3 linked regions of the Longimicrobium terrae genome follow. The protein of the gene in region 3 interacts with the protein of the main gene of each other region in a pairwise test. Links are inferred from orthologs where the notes say so. Each region holds a gene or a part of one and is shown on either strand. Other genes may lie near its edges.

Region 1 (7,226 bases), on a different replicon or contig from region 3:
GCTGTCTACGGCCGGCAATATAGCCCGCGCCCCCGGCGCGGAGCAAGTCGGCCCGGTGCAGCGACTTGCCCCGGCGCGGGGCGCGGGGTATGATCCCGGATTGCGCGAACGCCGCAATCCACCCGTGCCCCGACTGCATGAAACCGCGCCCCGCAGCCCCTTCGGCATCCGCCCCGCCGCCCCCGCCCGACGAGGTGGCGGGGGCGCTGCGGCTGCGGTCCTGGGCGCTGCGCGCGCTGTGGGAGGCGCCGGTTTCCGCCCCGCCCGCCGAGCCGGCGCGGGCCTGGTCGCTCTTTCTGCGGGCCGACCGGTGCGCCCTTCCGCTGGCCGGCCGGCTGGACGCGCGGGGCGGGTGGGAGGGCATCGCGCCGGACGCCGCCGCCGAGCTGCGGCGCGTCTCCATGATCGAGGTCAAGCGCGCGCTTTCCGCCCAGGCCGAACTGCGCCGCGTGTCCGCCGTGCTGCGCCAGCTGGGGTGGAACGCGCTGGTGCTCAAGGGCGGCACCTACCTGATGCAGGGCAACCCGCCCGTGGACGTCCATGACGTGGACGTCCTTCTGCGCCCCGAGCAGGCAGGCCCGCTGGGCGAGGCGCTCACCCGCGCGGGGGGATACCGCACCGTGGGGGAGGATGCGGCGCCGGGGACCCCGGGGCGGTGGGAGGGCGCCGTGCGCGCCGCGGCCGGGGCGGTGGCGGTGGAGGTGCACTTCGACGTCCCCTTCCTGGGCCGCGCGGGCGATCCGTGGGAGGGCGCGCTTCCGCTCGGTCCCGCCGGGCTCTTTCGCCTGAGCCCCGCGCTGCACCTGTGGCACGTGCTGGTGCACGGGGTCACGCACCACCCGGAGCGGCGCGGCGCCATCCGCGACCTGCTGGTGCTGGCCGCCGCGCGCCGCGACTGCGCGCCGGACGACCTGGCCCGCGTGCACGCCGTGGTGCGGACGCATCCGCACCGCGCCCTCATGGCCGCCGCGCTGCGCATGGCCGAGGAAGCCGCGGGGGGAAGCCCGCCCGTGGACCGCTTCGCCGCGCCCTCCGCCCTGCGCTTCATGCTCATGACCCGCGGCGACGGAACGCGCCGCACCATGGTGGTGCACAGCGTGGCGGCCGCGGCGTGCGAGGGACCGGCGGAACTGCTGCGTGAAGTGCTGGGCGGAAGCGGGGACGACGACACCACGCTGGGGCCACCGGGGCCGCTCTGGTCGCTGCTGCGCATCGGCAGCCGCGTGGGCGCGCTTCCCTCCGCCTTCCGCTGGGCCCGCTCCGCCCGCGCGCTGGCCGCCTCCGCGTCCTGAGCGCGCCGCCGCGGGCCGGATTGCCCCCCGGGGGCGGCGCCCGTACCTTTCCGGCGTTTTTCACGATCGCCCGCCGCACCGCGCCCGAACCCCGACGATGACCCAGGAACCCGCAGTCGAGCAGCGCATTGCCCGGGCGCGCGAAGCCCTGGCGCGCGGCCAGTACCTTGCCGCGCTGGGGGACCTGGAGGCCGTCGCCGCGCAGCGCCCCGGCTTTGCCGACGTGCAGAACCTGATGGGGCTGTGCCTGTCCATGGTGGGCCGTCCCGACGAGGCGCTGGAAGCGTTCGGCCGCGCGGTGCAGGTGAATCCGGGGTACGTGGAAGCGCACGTGAACCGGGCCATCACCCTGAACGACCTGGGCCGCACCGACGAAGCGGCGGCGTCGTTCCAGCGCGCCGCCGAGGCGGACGAGGCCAAGGGGGGCGGCGGGCGCTTCGGATCCGCGGCGGCGGCGCGGCTGGCCAACCTGCACCGCGAACTGGGCGACGCGTACGAACAGGCCGGGGCGGGGGACGAGGCGGTGCTGCAGTACCGGCAGGCGGTGCAGCTGCGCCCGCAGTTCCTGGACATCCGCACCCGGCTGGGGCGCACCCTGATCGAGCTGGGCCGCTCCGGCGAAGCGGTGGCCGAGCTGCAGGCGGTGCTGGACAGCAATCCGGGGTTCGTGCAGGCCCGCGCGCACCTGGGACTGGCCCGCTTCCGGGCCGGTGATCTGGCCGGGGCGGGAGAAGAATGGCGCCGGTGCCAGGCGCAGCAGCCCGACAACGCCCAGGTGTCCGCCTACCTGGGAATGCTGGAGCGGCAGGGCGGTTCCACCGGCCGTTCCTGATTTTTTTCCCAAGACTCTGAACCTTGCGGCCGGTCCGCGGGTACATGCAGGCCATGAACGAATCCTTCAATCTCCGCCGGGCGTTCACCGCCCTTGCGGCCGCCTCCGTACTGGGCGGCTGCTCCGTTCTGCGCACCCCGCCGCCGCCGACTCCCGACACGTCGTACGCGCAGGGAATGCAGGCGTACCAGAACCGCCGCTACGGCCGCGCCGCCGAACTGCTCAACCAGTTCGTCACCGCCACCGGCTCCGACGAGCGCCTGAAGCCGGCGCTCATGGCCATGGCCCGCAGCCACATGGAAACGGGCGACTACGTCACCGCGGGCGCCGAGTTCCTGCGCGTGGCCACCGAGTTCCCGTCCGATCCGGAGGCCGTGGAGGCCCGCTTCGGCCTGTGCGACGCCTATCACCGGCTGTCTCCCAAGCCGCAGCTGGACCAGGACTACACGGTGGCCGCCATCAGCTACTGCGAGTCGTTCGCCGGGCTGTACCCGGCCGAGGCGACGGCGCAGCAGGCCACCGGATGGGTGGGGCAGATGCGCGAGAAGCTGGCGACCAAGTCGTACCAGAACGGCTTCTTCTACTTCCGCCGCGGGCTGTACGACGCAGGCATCGTGTACTTCAACGAAGTGCTGGAGCAGCACCCGCGCAGCACGGTGGCGCCCGCCGCCCTGCTGCGGCTGGTGGAAAGCTACCACCGCATGGGGTACCGCGAAGAAGAAGCGGCGGCCCGGCAGCGGCTGCAGGCCGAGTACCCGCAGAGCGCCGAGGCCCGGACGGCCCCGCCCGCGGCGCCGGCCCCCGCCGCCGCGGCCGCGCCCGCCGGGACCTGAGGCGCGGTCCGTGCGGCTGGGCGTGTACGGGGGATCGTTCGATCCTCCGCACCTGGGCCACCTGGTGGCCGCCTCCGACGCCTGCGAGGCGCTGGGGCTGAGCCGGCTGCTCTGGATCCCCTCCGCCGTGCACCCGCTCAAGGGCGACCGGGTGCGCACCGCGCCCCAGCTGCGGCTGGAGATGGTTCGCGCCGCCATCGCGGGGGACGAGCGGTTCCAGGCGGACGACCTGGAGCTGCGGCGGGCCGGCCCCTCGTACACGGTCGATACGCTGCGCGAGCTGCGGGCCCGTCATCCCGATGCCGAGCTGTTTCTGCTGGCTGGCGCCGACCTGCTGCACGAGCTGCCGCGGTGGCGCGAGCCGGACGAAGTGATGCGGCTGGCCACGCTGGCCGTGGTTTCCCGCGAGGGCGACGCGCTCGCTCCCGAAAGCCCGCTTCCGGCCGTGGCCGTGCGGGTTGCCCGGGTGGACGTGTCGTCCACCGAAGTACGCCGCCGCGCCGCGGCGGGACAGACGCTGAGATACCTGGTCCCCGAGCCCGTCCGCGCGCTGATCGAGCGGCACGGGCTGTACGGGGGCCGTTCCCGTTGATTGCCGAGGAAGTCCGATGCTGAAGAGCCTGGTACGCGCCGTGTTCGGAACGCGCCACACGCGCGAGCTGAAGCGGCTGCAGCCCATCGTCGACGAGATCAACCGCGAGTTCGCGCGGCTCAAGGCCGTTCCCGAAGAGGAACTGCGCGCGCAGACCGAGCGGTTCCGCACCCTGATTCGCGAAGCCACCGCCGAGGTCGAGGCGGAGCTGCTGGAGCTGCGCGCCGAGCGCCGCGCCAGCGAGGACGCCGCCGAGCGCGAGGCGCTTTCGCAGCGCATCGGCGACGCCGAGGCGCGGCTCAAGGCCGAGCTGGAAGCGGTGCTGGACGAGATCCTTCCCGAAGCGTTCGCCACCGTCAAGGCGGCGGCGGCGCGGCTGGTGGGCACGCAGGCCACCGTCACCGGGCAGACGCTGACCTGGGACATGGTGCACTACGACGTGCAGCTCATCGGCGGCATTACGCTGCACCAGGGCAAGGTGGCGGAAATGGCCACGGGCGAGGGGAAGACCCTGGTCGCCACGCTGCCGCTGTACCTGAACGCGCTGGCCGGCCGCGGGGCGCACCTGGTGACCGTCAACTCGTACCTGGCGCAGCGCGACAGCGAGTGGATGGGCCATCTGTACGGCTACCTGGGGCTCACCACCGGGTGCATCGACCTGCACGAGCCCAACACGCCGGAGCGCCGCGCGGCCTACGCCGCCGACATCACCTACGGCACCAACAACGAGTTCGGCTTCGACTACCTGCGCGACAACATGGTGCACGGGTCGGAGCAGCGCGTGCAGCGCGGCCACCACTACGCCATCGTCGACGAGGTGGACTCCGTCCTGATTGACGAGGCGCGCACGCCGCTCATCATCAGCGGCCCGGTGGGCACGGGGACCAACGCGGCGTACGCCCGCTACAACCCCATGGTGTCCGACCTGGCGCGCCGGCAGACGCGGCTGGTGAACGACCTGATCGCGCAGGCGGAAAAGGACATCGAGGGCGGCGACAGCTACGCCGCGGGCGAAAAGCTCTTTCTGGCCCGGCGCGGCTCTCCGCGCAACAAGCGGCTGCTCAAGATGCTGGCCGACGACCCCGGGCTGGTGAAGGTGATGGGCAAGGTGGAACGCGACTACATGATGGACAAGCGCGTGCACCTGCTCGAAGAAAACATGCTGTACTCGATGGACGAAAAGGGCCACACCATCCACCTGACGGACCAGGGGCTGGACGTGCTGGCGCCGGACGACCATGAGGCGTTCATCGTTCCCGACATCTCCGAGGAGATTCACCGGGTGGACCTGGACGACTCGCTCACCGTGGATGAAAAGCGCGCCGCCCGCGACGAGCTGGAGCGCGAGTACGCGGAAAAGAGCGAGAAGATCCACATCATCCACCAGCTGCTCAAGGCGTACACGCTCTTCAACCGCGACGAGCAGTACGTGATCCAGGGCGGCGAGGTGATGATCGTGGACGAGTTCACCGGCCGCATGATGCCGGGCCGGCGCTGGAGCGACGGGCTGCACCAGGCGGTGGAGGCCAAGGAGGGCGTGCAGGTGCGCGCCGAAACGCAGACCCTGGCCACCATCACCATCCAGAACTACTTCCGCATGTTCGACAAGCTCGGCGGCATGACGGGCACCGCCGAGACGGAAGAGGGGGAGTTCCACCAGATCTACGGTCTGGACGTGATGGTGATTCCCACCAACCGCAACATCCAGCGCAGCGACCGCCACGACCTGGTCTACAAGACGCGGCGCGAAAAGCTGAACGCCATCGTCGAAGAGGTGCGGCGGCTGCACGCCATGGAGATTCCCGTCCTCGTCGGCACCGTCAGCGTGGACGTGAGCGAAACGCTGTCGCGCATGCTCAAGCGCGCCGGCGTGCCGCACGAGGTGCTGAACGCCAAGCAGCACCAGCGCGAGGCGGAAATCGTCTCCCTAGCCGGCCAGCCCGGCGCGGTGACCATCGCCACCAACATGGCCGGCCGCGGCACCGACATCAAACTGGGCGCGGGCGTCACCGAGCCGCGCACCATCCGCTGGCTCAAGGAGCGCGGGGCGGACCTGGCGGAGCTTTCCAAGGTGCCGGACCCGGCCGAGGTGGTGGACCTGACCACCAAGGGCGACGACTACGTGGTGGCGACGGGCGGGCTGCACATCATCGGCTCCGAGCGGCACGAGTCGCGGCGCATCGACCGGCAGCTGCGCGGCCGCGCCGGACGCCAGGGCGACCCGGGCGCGTCGCAGTTCTTTCTGTCGCTGGAAGACGACCTGATGCGCCTGTTCGGCAGCGACCGCATCGCCGCCATCATGGACCGGCTGGGCGCGGAAGAGGGCGAGGTCATCACCCACCCGTGGATCACCAACTCCATCGGCGGCGCGCAGCAGCGGGTGGAGCTGCAGCACTTTGAGTCCCGCAAGCGCCTGCTGGACTACGACGACGTGATGAACCAGCAGCGCGAGGTCATCTACGACCTGCGCACCTTTGCCCTGGAAGGCGGCGAAGAGCTGCGGGGCGAGGTGTGGGAGATGATCGAGCGCGCCCTCCCCGTGATCCTGGACGAGTACGCCCCCGCGGGCGCCAGCGCCGACGAGTGGGACCTGTACGGCCTGCGCCAGCGGCTGATGCTGGACTTCATGGTGGTGGCCGACCGCCTTCCCGCGGCGGAGGGGGCGGCCCCCGCCTTTTCCACCCGCGAGGAGCTGGACGACTACGTGGTGGAGCTGGCGCGCGACCACTACCACGACAAGCTGGAGCGCTTCGGCGACGCGGCGGACCCGGTGCTGCGCTACGTGGTGCTTTCCACGATCGACGAAAAGTGGAAGGACCACCTGTACGACCTGGACCACCTCAAGGCCTCGATCGGCTTCCGCGGCTGGGGACAGAAGGACCCCCTGCTGGAGTACAAGAAGGAAGCGTACGACATGTTCGAGGACCTGATGACGGACCTGTACGCCGCCGCGTCGCGCTTTGTCTTCCGCGCGCAGCTGGCGCCCATGGAGCCGCCCCCGGAGTTCGCCGGGTTCGACATGAACGAGCGCGCGGACCTGGCGTTCAGCGGGCCGGACTTTGACGCCGAGCCCATGGAGGCGTTCTACGGCGAGGAGCCCGAGCCCGAGCCGGAGCCCGCCCCCGCGCCGGAGCCGCCCCCGCCGCCGCGCCGCGCGCCGTCGCTGGGCATCAACCCCTACACGGCGGTTCCGGCCACGCCGCCGCAGCAGCTGCGCACCAACCGCGACGAGGGCGAGGCCGCCAAGGCCGCCGCGCCCACCGTGGGCCGCAACGATCCGTGCCCGTGCGGCAGCGGCAAGAAGTACAAGGCCTGCCACGGCCGCGGCGCCTGATCCCAGGCGGCGGGAAGGGAAGAACGGCGCCCCGGAGCATCTGTTCCGGGGCGCCGTTTTCGTCCGGGCCCGCGTGCGATGTGTGCGGCGGGTGGCGTGGAAAGATGCTGGATCTGGACGGCGGGTAGAGTTATCTTTCGGAAATGTTTCGGGTGTGCGGGGCGGGTGCCCCGCGGCCCGCGCACCGCCCCGCTGCCGGAGTGCCGCCCATGAGCCCGCGTCCCTGCCCGCCGCCCCGCTTCAGCCCGTACGCCATCAAGAAGTGGCCCAACCAGGAACGGCCCCGCGAGCGCATGCTGGAGCTGGGTCCCCGCGCGCTGTCCGCCCGCGAGCTGCTGGCGCT
Region 2 (3,353 bases), on a different replicon or contig from region 3:
CTGCAGATGGGCGCGGAGCGGTTCGTGGAGGTGGGGGCCGGCAAGGTGCTGGTGACCATGCTCAAGCGCATCGACCCCGCCGCCAACGGCCGCGGAACGGCGCTGGGCACGGCGGATGCGATTGCCGAGTACCTGAACGGCTGAACTGCGGAACTGCAGTGCCCAGTGCCGGAGTGCCCGGTGCCCAGCAGGATCGGGCGCTGTGGATCCGACATTAGGCACTGAGCACTGGGCACTGGGCACTTCCGTTCGCCCTTGGCACTACTCTTTTCGGAGATTCCTGTGGAGCTTTCGGGCCAGGTCGCGCTGGTGACGGGCGGCTCCCGCGGCATCGGCCTCGCCATCGCGCGGGAGCTGGCATCGGCGGGGGCCAGGGTGGCGGTGGTGGCGCGCGACGGTGCGCGGGCGCAGCAGGCCGCGGCCGAACTGCCCGGCGAAGGGCACCGGGGCTACGCCTGCGACGTGGCGAACTCCGCCGCCTGCACCGAGCTGGTAAAGACGGTGGAGGGCGAGATGGGGTCGCTGGACGTGCTGGTGAACAACGCCGGCGTCACGCGCGACAACGTCCTCATGCGCATCAAGGACGAGGACTGGGACGCCGTGCTGGACACCAACCTGCGCGGCGCCTTCAACCTCATGCGCGCCGCCTCGCGCGGAATGATGAAGCGGCGCGCCGGGCGCGTCATCAACATCACCAGCGTGGTGGGGATCACGGGCAACGCCGGGCAGGCCAACTACGCGGCCAGCAAGGCGGGGCTCATCGGGATGACCAAGTCGGTGGCCAAGGAACTCGCCGGGCGGGGAGTTCTGGTCAACGCGGTCGCCCCGGGGTACATTGAGACGGACATGACGAGCGAGCTGCCCGAAGCCGCCCGCGGCGCACTGATGGGTTCCATCGCGCTGGGACGGCTGGGGCGGCCGGAAGACATTGCTCCCGCGGTGCGCTTTCTCGCGGGGCCGGGCGCGGCGTACATCACCGGGCAGGTGCTGGTGGTGGATGGCGGGATGGTGATGTAGGCAGGACGGCCACACAACGCAGGAACGGGAGCCCCGGCGGCGAGCACGGCGGGGGCCGCACGCTAAAACCAAACAGGAGACGGGAAATGGCGGACATCGAGGCGAAGGTCAAGGAAATCATCATCAACGAGCTGGGCGTGGACGCCGAGAAGGTGACCCCGGAGGCCTCGTTCGTGGAGGACCTTGGCGCTGACTCGCTGGACACCGTGGAGCTGGTGATGGCTTTCGAGGAAGAGTTCGGGATGGAGATTCCGGACGAAGAGGCCGAGAAGCTGCGCACGGTGGGCGACGCCATCAGCTACATCTCGAGCAACCAGGGCTGAGCCGCACGGCTCGCCCCGCTCGAACTTCCATAGGCCGCCCCCCGCGGGCGGTCCGGTCCACGTCCCGATTTCCCGGAGCGGCTGATGAATCGCCGAGTCGTGATTACCGGGACCGGCCTCGTAACGCCCGTCGGGCTGGACGTCCAGGAATCCTGGGCGGCCCTGCTCGACGGGCGTAGCGGTACCGGTCCCATTACGCAGTTCGACGCATCCGAGTACCCCGTGCGCTTCGCGGCCGAGGTGAAGGGGTTTGACCCCGGCGCCTACATTGACCGCAAGGAGGTCAAGCGCACGGACCGCTACAGCCAGCTGGCCATCGCCGCGTCGGTGCAGGCCATGCGCGAGGCCGGGCTGGACCAAGGCCTGGGCTCCATCGATCCCGAAGCGTTCGGGGTGATCGTCGCCAGCGGCATCGGCGGCATTCAGACCTTCGAGGAGCAGCACAGCCGCCTGGTGGAGAAGGGGCCGGGGCGCGTGTCGCCCTTCTTCGTCCCCATGTTCATCAGCGACATCGCGGCGGGGCTGGTGAGCATCCGGTACGGGCTCAAGGGCCCCAACTACTGCACCGTCAGCGCCTGCGCCAGCGGCGCGCACGCCATCGGCAACGCGTTCCGGCACATCAAGAACGGCGACGCCGACCTGATGCTGGCGGGCGGCGCCGAGGCGGCCATTTCGCCCATGGCCATGGCGGGCTTCGCCAACATGACGGCGCTCAGCACGCGCAACGATTCGCCGGAAACGGCGAGCCGGCCGTTCGACGCCACCCGCGACGGCTTCGTGCTGGGCGAAGGGGCGGGGATGCTGGTGCTGGAGGAACTGGAGCACGCCCTGGCCCGCGGCGCCACCATCCTGGCCGAAGTCGTGGGCTACGGGTTGACGGGCGACGCGTACCACATCACCGGGCAGCCGGAGAACCACGAGGGGCTCGCGCGGGCGATGCGGATGGCGCTGCGCGAGGCGGGCGCCAAGCCCGCCGACGTGGACTACGTGAACGCGCACGGCACCAGCACGCCGCTCAACGACAGCAACGAGACGGGCGCCATCAAGCTCGTGCTGGGCGACCACGCGCGCGAGATCATCGTGGGGAGCACCAAGAGCATGACGGGGCACCTGCTGGGCGCCGCGGGCGCCATCGAGGGGGTGTTCAGCGCGCTGGTGTGCCGGACGGGAAAGATCCCGCCCACCATCAACTACAGCACGCCGGACCCGGAGTGCGACCTGAACTACGGAACGGACGGGGTGACGGAGCGGCCGGTGCGGCTGGCGCTCAGCAACTCCGCCGGCTTCGGCGGGCACAACGTGTCGCTCGCGGTTCGCCGCTGGGACGCGTAGTTTCCCTCGTCACGGCGGGTTGATGAACGGCCTCCGCACACGCGTGCGGAGGCCGTTTTCAGTTGCATTCCTCAGGGTCCCGGAGGACGGTCGATGGACAGAAATGAGCCAGAGGCGCGGCGGCTGCGTGACGAGATGGTGACCCTCGCACGAAAGATCCTGCGCGGTGAAACCGGCGTGCTGCCGGGTTCGGCCGCCATGATGCAGTATCGGTGGGGCGCCGGGCTGCACGAGATGGATGAGGATCTGCTGGTCTTTCTCGGCATCGACTCCCAGGAGGACCACCTGCCGTCGGGGAGCGCGCGGCGGTACTGGAATCCGGACGCGCTCGCCCGCGCGGACGCGCAGATCGCCGAGGCCGAAGCCTTTTACCGCGAGGTTGCTTTCGCCGCCTGCGAATCGCTCATCCGCCGCTTCAGAACGGATTGATCACGCGATCACTCGCGTCCCCGACTTTCCCCTCATCCCGAAATCCGATGGCCCTCCCGCCGCTGGTCGCCGAAGCCGCTCGCGTTCTGCTGGATGCATACTGCCGCAATCGGGTGCCGGCCCACGCCGCGGACGAGGTGCGAATGTCGTGGACCGTCCGGGGCGCGACGATTTCGCTGACCGAACAGCGGTGTCACTGGAAGCGGCGGGAGGAGTGGGGCGATCGGGTCGTCGCCAAGTTCAAGTACGCCG
Region 3 (6,049 bases):
CCGGCCACCGCGCGGGACTGCCACAGCGCCAGTTCGCTCCCCCGTGAGGCGATGCGGATCACCACTGCGACTGCGCTCCGTCAATCATCTTCTGCACCACTTCCACCAGCGCCTTGCGGCGGCCCACGTCCACGCTTTCACGCCCCGGATCAAAGGTGCCCAGCGCGGTGATGCCGTTGCCCTTCCACAGCAGCCGGTCTTCGCGGACGTCGTAGATCTCCGCGTCAAAGCTCACCTGCACCTGACGCTCCAGCGCGTTCACCCGGCCGCCGGCGCTGCGCGGATCGTAGTTGGTGGTCTGCTCTTCCGCGCGGATCAGCCGGCCTCGGACGATGGCGTCCGCCGTCTGCTGCGAGCTCAGGCGCACGCCCAGGTTGCCGGGAAAGCGCTCCTGAAGCTGCCGCAGCAGCTCGGACTCCATCCCCGGAAACGGCGTTCCGTTCTCGAACGGCTCGATGTACACGCGCCGGATGTGCGACGGCAGGCCGCCGCCGGTAAAGCTGTACAGGCAGCCGCCCAGCAGGACGGCCAGCGCCAGGAGCGCCGAGGCGTTACGTGCCCGGCGGGCTCCACGTTTCTTCAGGAAAGCCAGCGACATCGGTCTGCGACTCCACGGTCAGGTTGAGCGTGCGATAGGCGGCCCAGTCGCGGTACTGCGCGCGACCCAGCTGCCCCGCGTCGTTCCAGGTAAGGTCGATGGATTCGGCCACGCCGCCGCCGGCGCTGCGGCGAACGCTCTGCAGCCGGCCGGCGCGCAGCCGGTACTCCAGCACGCTCGTGCCGAGCTGATAACGGATTGTGGTGCTCTCCCCCGAGACGGACGAGTTCAGCAGCCGCGCGTCCGCCGGCGGGGCGACGATGCCGACCGCGCCCCACAGCAGCGCGGGCGACGGAAGGGCGAAGCGCTGCGCCAGCACGGCGGGCACGCGCATCTGCCCATCCACCAGCGCCGCGGCCAGATACGTTTCGCCGCGCGGGCCGAACAGGTCCAGGCGAAAGCGTCCCGGCGCCTCGTACCGCGCCACGCCGCGCCCGCGGAACTGCGCCCCGGCCTCGTCCAGCTGCCAGCCGAACTGCGCCTGGCGGGGGGAGGTGGGCGTGGTGGCGCGCTGTGCCTCGGCGGCCACGGGCGCTGCATCGGCGGCGGACGTGCCCCCGGCGGTGGTGCCGCCCGGCGTGCCGGGCGCGGTGGAAACGGTCTGCGCGGCGGGCGCGCAGCCGGCCAGCGCCGCGGCCAAGGCAGCCGCGGTCAGGCGGTAACGGATCAACGGACCTCCCGGATTCGAATGATGCGATCGCCCGGCAGAATGCGGTCCACCACCTCCAGCCCGCGCACCACCTGCCCGAACACGGTGTACGTGCCGTCCAGGTGCGGCTGCGGCGAGTGGGTGATGAACCACTGGCTTCCGCCCGTGTCCGGGCCGGAGAGCGCCATGCCGAGCGTGCCACGGCCGTAGACGTGGCGATTGATCTCGTCGCGGATGGCATACCCCGGACCGCCGGAAGTGTCCCCGCGCGGATCGCCGCCCTGAATGACGAAATTCGGCACCACGCGCGGCCACTCCTGCCCGTCGAAGTAGCCGCGCGCGGCCAGCGTCAGGAAGCTGCGGACGGTGAGCGGCGCTTCCCGCTGGTACAGCTCCACCTCGATCTCGCCGCGATCCGTGGTGATGATCGCGCGGCGGGGCGCGGCGGTCATGTCGCGCGCGGCGCGGACGTAGTCGGACGCGCGGCGGCCCGTCTCCACCGGGAGCGGCGCGCCCCACGCGGCGGGGACGGAATCGCCGAACGCGGTCTGCGCGCGCTGGCGCACCAGGTAGTCCGCGGAGCGGCCGAAGCGGGAAAAGAACTGGGTGCGGGCCGTCGCGTCCTTCTTGGCGATGGCGCCGATCGCGTCCACTGCGGCGAGCGCGGCGTCGTCCATCTCATCCCGCTGCGCGCGGTCGTACGCGTCCAGGACCAGGGGGAGCGTCGCGGGATCGGCGAGCTTGGCCAGTCCCATGAGCGCGTTGGTGCGGGCGATGACGTCGCGCGTGTCCAGCGCGGCGATCAGCACGGGGCGGATCTCCGTCACCGTGTCTCCGAGCGCGCCGACGGCCTGCTCCAGCGCCGCGGCGGCCACGCGCCCGTCGGGATCGTCGATCCACGCCGACAGCCGCTGGCGCGACGCGGGACTCACCTGCGCGTGCACGCGGGCGGCCGCGGCGCGCAGCCTCCACTCCGGCGAGGTCTCGATCGCCGTTACGGCCGCGATCGCGGCGGGCCCGTCGATGTCCGCCAGCGCGGCGGCCGCGGTCTGGCGGATGAAGACGTTGCGCGCCGGATCGCGGATGATGGACGACAGCAGCGGCGCCGCGGAACGTGCGTCGGCTCCCATGCGCTGCAATCCCTCCAGCGCGGCGATCACGTCGTACGGATCGCGCGCGGCGTTGGCCCGGTCGGACAGAAAGGTGAGCGTGCGCTCGCCCGGGTACGTGCCAAGGGTGCGGAGTGCGTTCACGCGCACGGGCATGCTGCTGTCCGCCCCGGCGAGGGCGATCAGCATCTGCAGCGCGCGGTCGCGGCCCACGCCGGCGGAGTCCGCCATCGGCCCGGTGAGCGCACGGGCGGCGAAGGAGCGCACCAGCGCGTCGGCATCCGCGGCGGCGGGGGAGAGCGCCGCGGCCGTGGCGGGTTCCGGTCGGCGGGCCAGCGCGTACGCCGCGCGCCAGCGGAGTTCGGGGTCGCGCGCCGTCATCCATCGGGCGACGGCGGGAACGGGCGTGGGCCGGCCCTGGCGCCACACCGCCAGCAGCGCGGGACCGACGGCCTCCGCGGTGCCGGTGCCGTCGATAGCGGCTTCGGTGAGAAGACGCTCCAGCGCGGCGCGCGCGGCGGGATGGCGGATCTTGCCGAGCGCGTACGCCGCCTCGCCCACGACGGACGGCGCGGCGGCGATGCGGCTGCTGGCGGCGTACGGAGCGAGAAGCGGGACGGCGGCGCTGTCGGCGATCTGGCCGAGCGCGAACGCGGCCGTCGCTGCGACGCTGGTGTCCTCGTCCGCCAGCATGCGGCCCAGCATGGGAATGGCGCGTTTGTCCCGCAGGTTGCCGGCGGCCAGGGCGGCGCGGCGGCGCAGCGCGGCGGAGGGAGCCCCCGCGGCCGTGGCGAGCGCGGTGGAATCGTACTCGCGCCGGTCTTCCAGGCGGATGAGCGTGGACGCGTCGACGGGTCCCGTGCCGGCGCCCGCGCTCATGGCGGGCGCGCAGGCGGAAAGCAGCGCCGCGGCGGTGACGGGAAGGGCGAGCAGAAACTCGGGGCGGCGGCTCATGCGTTGGGCTCCGTGGCGGCGCGAAAGGCGTCCAGCAGGTCCTGGGGCAGCTTGCGCGGGGCGCTGCTGGCGCGGTCCAGGGCGGTCAGGCCGGTGCGGGCGGAGCAGAGGCGCGTCGTGGTGCCGTCCTCCTCCACCCGCTCGATCAGGTAGGTGAAGCTGATGGCGCGCGACCGCACCTGCTCCACCGAGGTCGTCACGCGGATCAGGTCCTCGTAGCGCGCGGAGGCGTGATAGCGCATGGACACGTCGGTGACGGCCAGCATCACGCCTTCTTTTTCGATGACGGAGTACGGCTTCCAGAGATGGCGGATCAGGTCCGTGCGGCCCATCTCGCACCACACCAGGTAGTTGGCGTGATAGACGACGCCCATCTGGTCCGTTTCGGCGTACCGCGCGCGGAACTCCAGGGTGGACGTGTGTGCAGCCGGGTGCATGCGGGGCGGAACGGTTCGCGGGTGCGGGTGATGGACCGGCGACGATTCTACCCGGCCAGCGCGCCCACTGTCAAACGCGGACGCGGGTTTGTGGTGTGTTCTGTGGATGCAGAACCGCAGGGGCGACTGAAGTCGCGGCAACAACGGCGCGAAGTCCGCCTTCGCGGACTGCAGCCGCGGCTCGGGTGAGTTTCGAGGGGCATTGAGGAAGTCCGCCGTCCAGGAGCGAATGAATTCGCCGCTGGACCGGCACGAAGTCCGCCTTCGCGGACTGGGGCGGCGGGTTCGGCGCGTCACGCGGAGTCGGCTTGGGCGCGGGCCAGATCCTTCGTCGGCGCCAAGGTTCGGCGCGCCGGCAGGCACGTCCGGCGCCTCCTCAGGATGACATGGTGTGGGCTGTAAACTGATGCACCACAAAGACATGTCATCCTGAGGGAGCGTGCGCCGCCCTCTCCCCTGCCCCGAGCCCTGCGCGACCGAAGGATCTACTATCCGCCCAAGCCAACTCCGCCTGACGCGCGGTACTCGCCCGCACCTCTCTGCGCCTCTGCGGCTCTGCGTGAGGCCCTTCTGTTCGTCATCCACACGAAAAAGGGCGCCCCGCGAGGAGCGCCCTTCGTCAACCGAGAACGGAGCGGATCAGCCGCCCACCAGCTCGGTGCCGGCAAAGAAGAACGCGATCTCGATGTCCGCGTTCTCGTCGCTGTCGGAGCCGTGCACCGCGTTGCGGCCCTTGTTCTCCGCGTACAGCTTGCGGATGGTGCCCTCGGCGGCCTCGGCCGGATCGGTGGCGCCAATCGTCTCACGCCACAGACCGACCGCGTTGTCGGCCTGCAGGGCCAGCACCACGGACGGGCCGCTGGACATGAACTCCACGAGCTCGCCGTAGAAGCCGCGCTCCTTGTGCACCTCGTAGAACTTCTGCGCCTGCGCCAGGCTGATCTGGGTGAGCTTCATGCCCAGGATCGTGAAGCCGGCCTGCTGGATGTGGGCGATGATCTTGCCGGCGTGGCCGCTCTGCACGGCGTCGGGCTTGATCATGGCGAACGTGCGAGCCATTCGATCTATCCTTCGTCAGATGATGATTCAACGGGAGACGCGGCGAACCCGAACACCTTGCGCAGGATGTCGCCGCGGGTCAGAAATCCGGTCAGCTGCCCCTCGTGCACCACGGGCAGCCGCTCGATGTCCTTGCTTACCAGCATCCCCGTGACCTCGGCCAGGGCCTGGTCCTCGGAGACGCAGATCACGGAGCGCGACATCACGTCGCGCACCCGCGTTTCCTGCCATGCCACCACGGTGGCGTCCGCCGGGCGCTGCACGCCGGGAAGAAAGTAGCGCAGCAGGTCGCGGTCGGTCACCATCCCCAGCACCTCGCGGCCCTCGCCCACCACCGGAACCGCGCGCAGCTTGTGCTCGGCGATCAGGTCCAGCACCTCCTGCACCGGCGCGTCGGGCGAGGTGCGGTACACGCGCTGCGTCATCACGTCGCGCACGGTAAGCCGCGGCTGAATGACGATTTCGCGCATCTCCGCGATCTGCAGCACGTCCGCCGCGGTGCGCGCGTTTACGAGCCGCTCCACCACGCTGTCGTGCCGCAGCACCCGCGCGAGCGCCGCCACCGTCTGCAGGTACAGGTCCGCCGCGCTCAGCGGGGCCAGCACCAGGACGACGATCTGCGCCACCGCAGCGGCCACATCGCCCGGCGCCTCGGCCAGCGGCTGCGGCGCGATGCCCACGGCGACGACCAGGTGATCGACCGCGTCCGTCCGCAGGTGCGGAAGCAGAACGCGGTCGCCCACGTGGATCAGGTCGCGCACCCGCGCCTCGCTGAACATCCGCTCCATCTGGTCCGGATGCGCCACGGCGCCGGTGCGCACCAGCACCTCCGCCAGGCGCGTTACGGCCTCGCGGACGGTGCGGGCGTGAAGCGGGGCCACGATGTGCTCCTCATGGAGAATCTCCGTGAGCCGCACCTCGCGCCCCGCCCGGGGAACGCCCTGGTTCAGAGCGCCTCCTGGATGAGCCCCACCACGTCCAGCGGGCGGGTGGCGACGGCGATGCCGTTGTCGCGGAAGGCGGTGATCTTTTCCTCCGCCGTCCCCGCGCCGCCGCTGATGATGGCGCCCGCGTGGCCCATGCGGCGTCCCGGAGGCGCCGTCTGTCCGGCGATGAAGCCCACCACCGGCTTGGTGACGTGCTCCTTGATGTAGCGCGCGGCTTCCTGCTCGTCCGTGCCGCCGATCTCACCCAGCATCACGATGGCCTGGGTGTCCGGATCGGCCTCGAACGCCGCAAGGCA

Evidence for each region.
Region 1: the proteins of HNQ61_RS14450 (region 3) and secA interact in binary tests that used the Escherichia coli proteins (3 or more experiments, as listed by UniProt). The link is inferred for Longimicrobium terrae from one-to-one orthologs.
Region 2: the proteins of HNQ61_RS14450 (region 3) and HNQ61_RS07365 interact in binary tests that used the Escherichia coli proteins (3 or more experiments, as listed by UniProt). The link is inferred for Longimicrobium terrae from one-to-one orthologs.

The regions. Positions count from the first base shown.
Region 1 is NZ_JACHIA010000001.1:198,261-205,486, reverse strand. The notes cover bases 3,218-7,083. They hold secA (preprotein translocase subunit SecA), read left to right. Parts: upstream 3,218-3,565; coding sequence 3,566-6,883; downstream 6,884-7,083. Other genes in these bases: nadD (nicotinate-nucleotide adenylyltransferase), read left to right, coding at 3,218-3,549. Outside these bases: HNQ61_RS00875 (nucleotidyltransferase family protein), read left to right, coding at 138-1,292; HNQ61_RS00870 (tetratricopeptide repeat protein), read left to right, coding at 1,390-2,124; HNQ61_RS00865 (outer membrane protein assembly factor BamD), read left to right, coding at 2,178-2,957; more of nadD, read left to right, coding at 2,968-3,217; RadC family protein, read left to right, coding at 7,093-7,226. UniProt on the Escherichia coli protein: Required for protein export, interacts with the SecYEG preprotein conducting channel.
Region 2 is NZ_JACHIA010000003.1:271,730-275,082, reverse strand. Bases 1-2,721 are described here. They hold HNQ61_RS07365 (acyl carrier protein), read left to right. Parts: upstream 1-1,103; coding sequence 1,104-1,340; downstream 1,341-2,721. Other genes in these bases: fabF (beta-ketoacyl-ACP synthase II), read left to right, coding at 1,425-2,672; fabG (3-oxoacyl-[acyl-carrier-protein] reductase), read left to right, coding at 277-1,017; fabD (ACP S-malonyltransferase), read left to right, coding at 1-144. Also shown: HNQ61_RS07355 (hypothetical protein), read left to right, coding at 2,766-3,101; HNQ61_RS07350 (DUF3024 domain-containing protein), read left to right, coding at 3,149-3,353. UniProt on the Escherichia coli protein: Carrier of the growing fatty acid chain in fatty acid biosynthesis.
Region 3 is NZ_JACHIA010000008.1:29,017-35,065, forward strand. What follows is about bases 2,028-4,716. They hold HNQ61_RS14450 (acyl-CoA thioesterase), read right to left. Parts: upstream 3,748-4,716; coding sequence 3,307-3,747; downstream 2,028-3,306. Other genes in these bases: HNQ61_RS14445 (peptidylprolyl isomerase), read right to left, coding at 2,028-3,310; ndk (nucleoside-diphosphate kinase), read right to left, coding at 4,387-4,716. Outside these bases: hemC (hydroxymethylbilane synthase), read right to left, coding at 1-62; LPS assembly lipoprotein LptE, read right to left, coding at 59-598; HNQ61_RS14440 (hypothetical protein), read right to left, coding at 552-1,268; more of HNQ61_RS14445, read right to left, coding at 1,265-2,027; more of ndk, read right to left, coding at 4,717-4,806; HNQ61_RS14460 (CBS domain-containing protein), read right to left, coding at 4,812-5,723; sucD (succinate--CoA ligase subunit alpha), read right to left, coding at 5,753-6,049.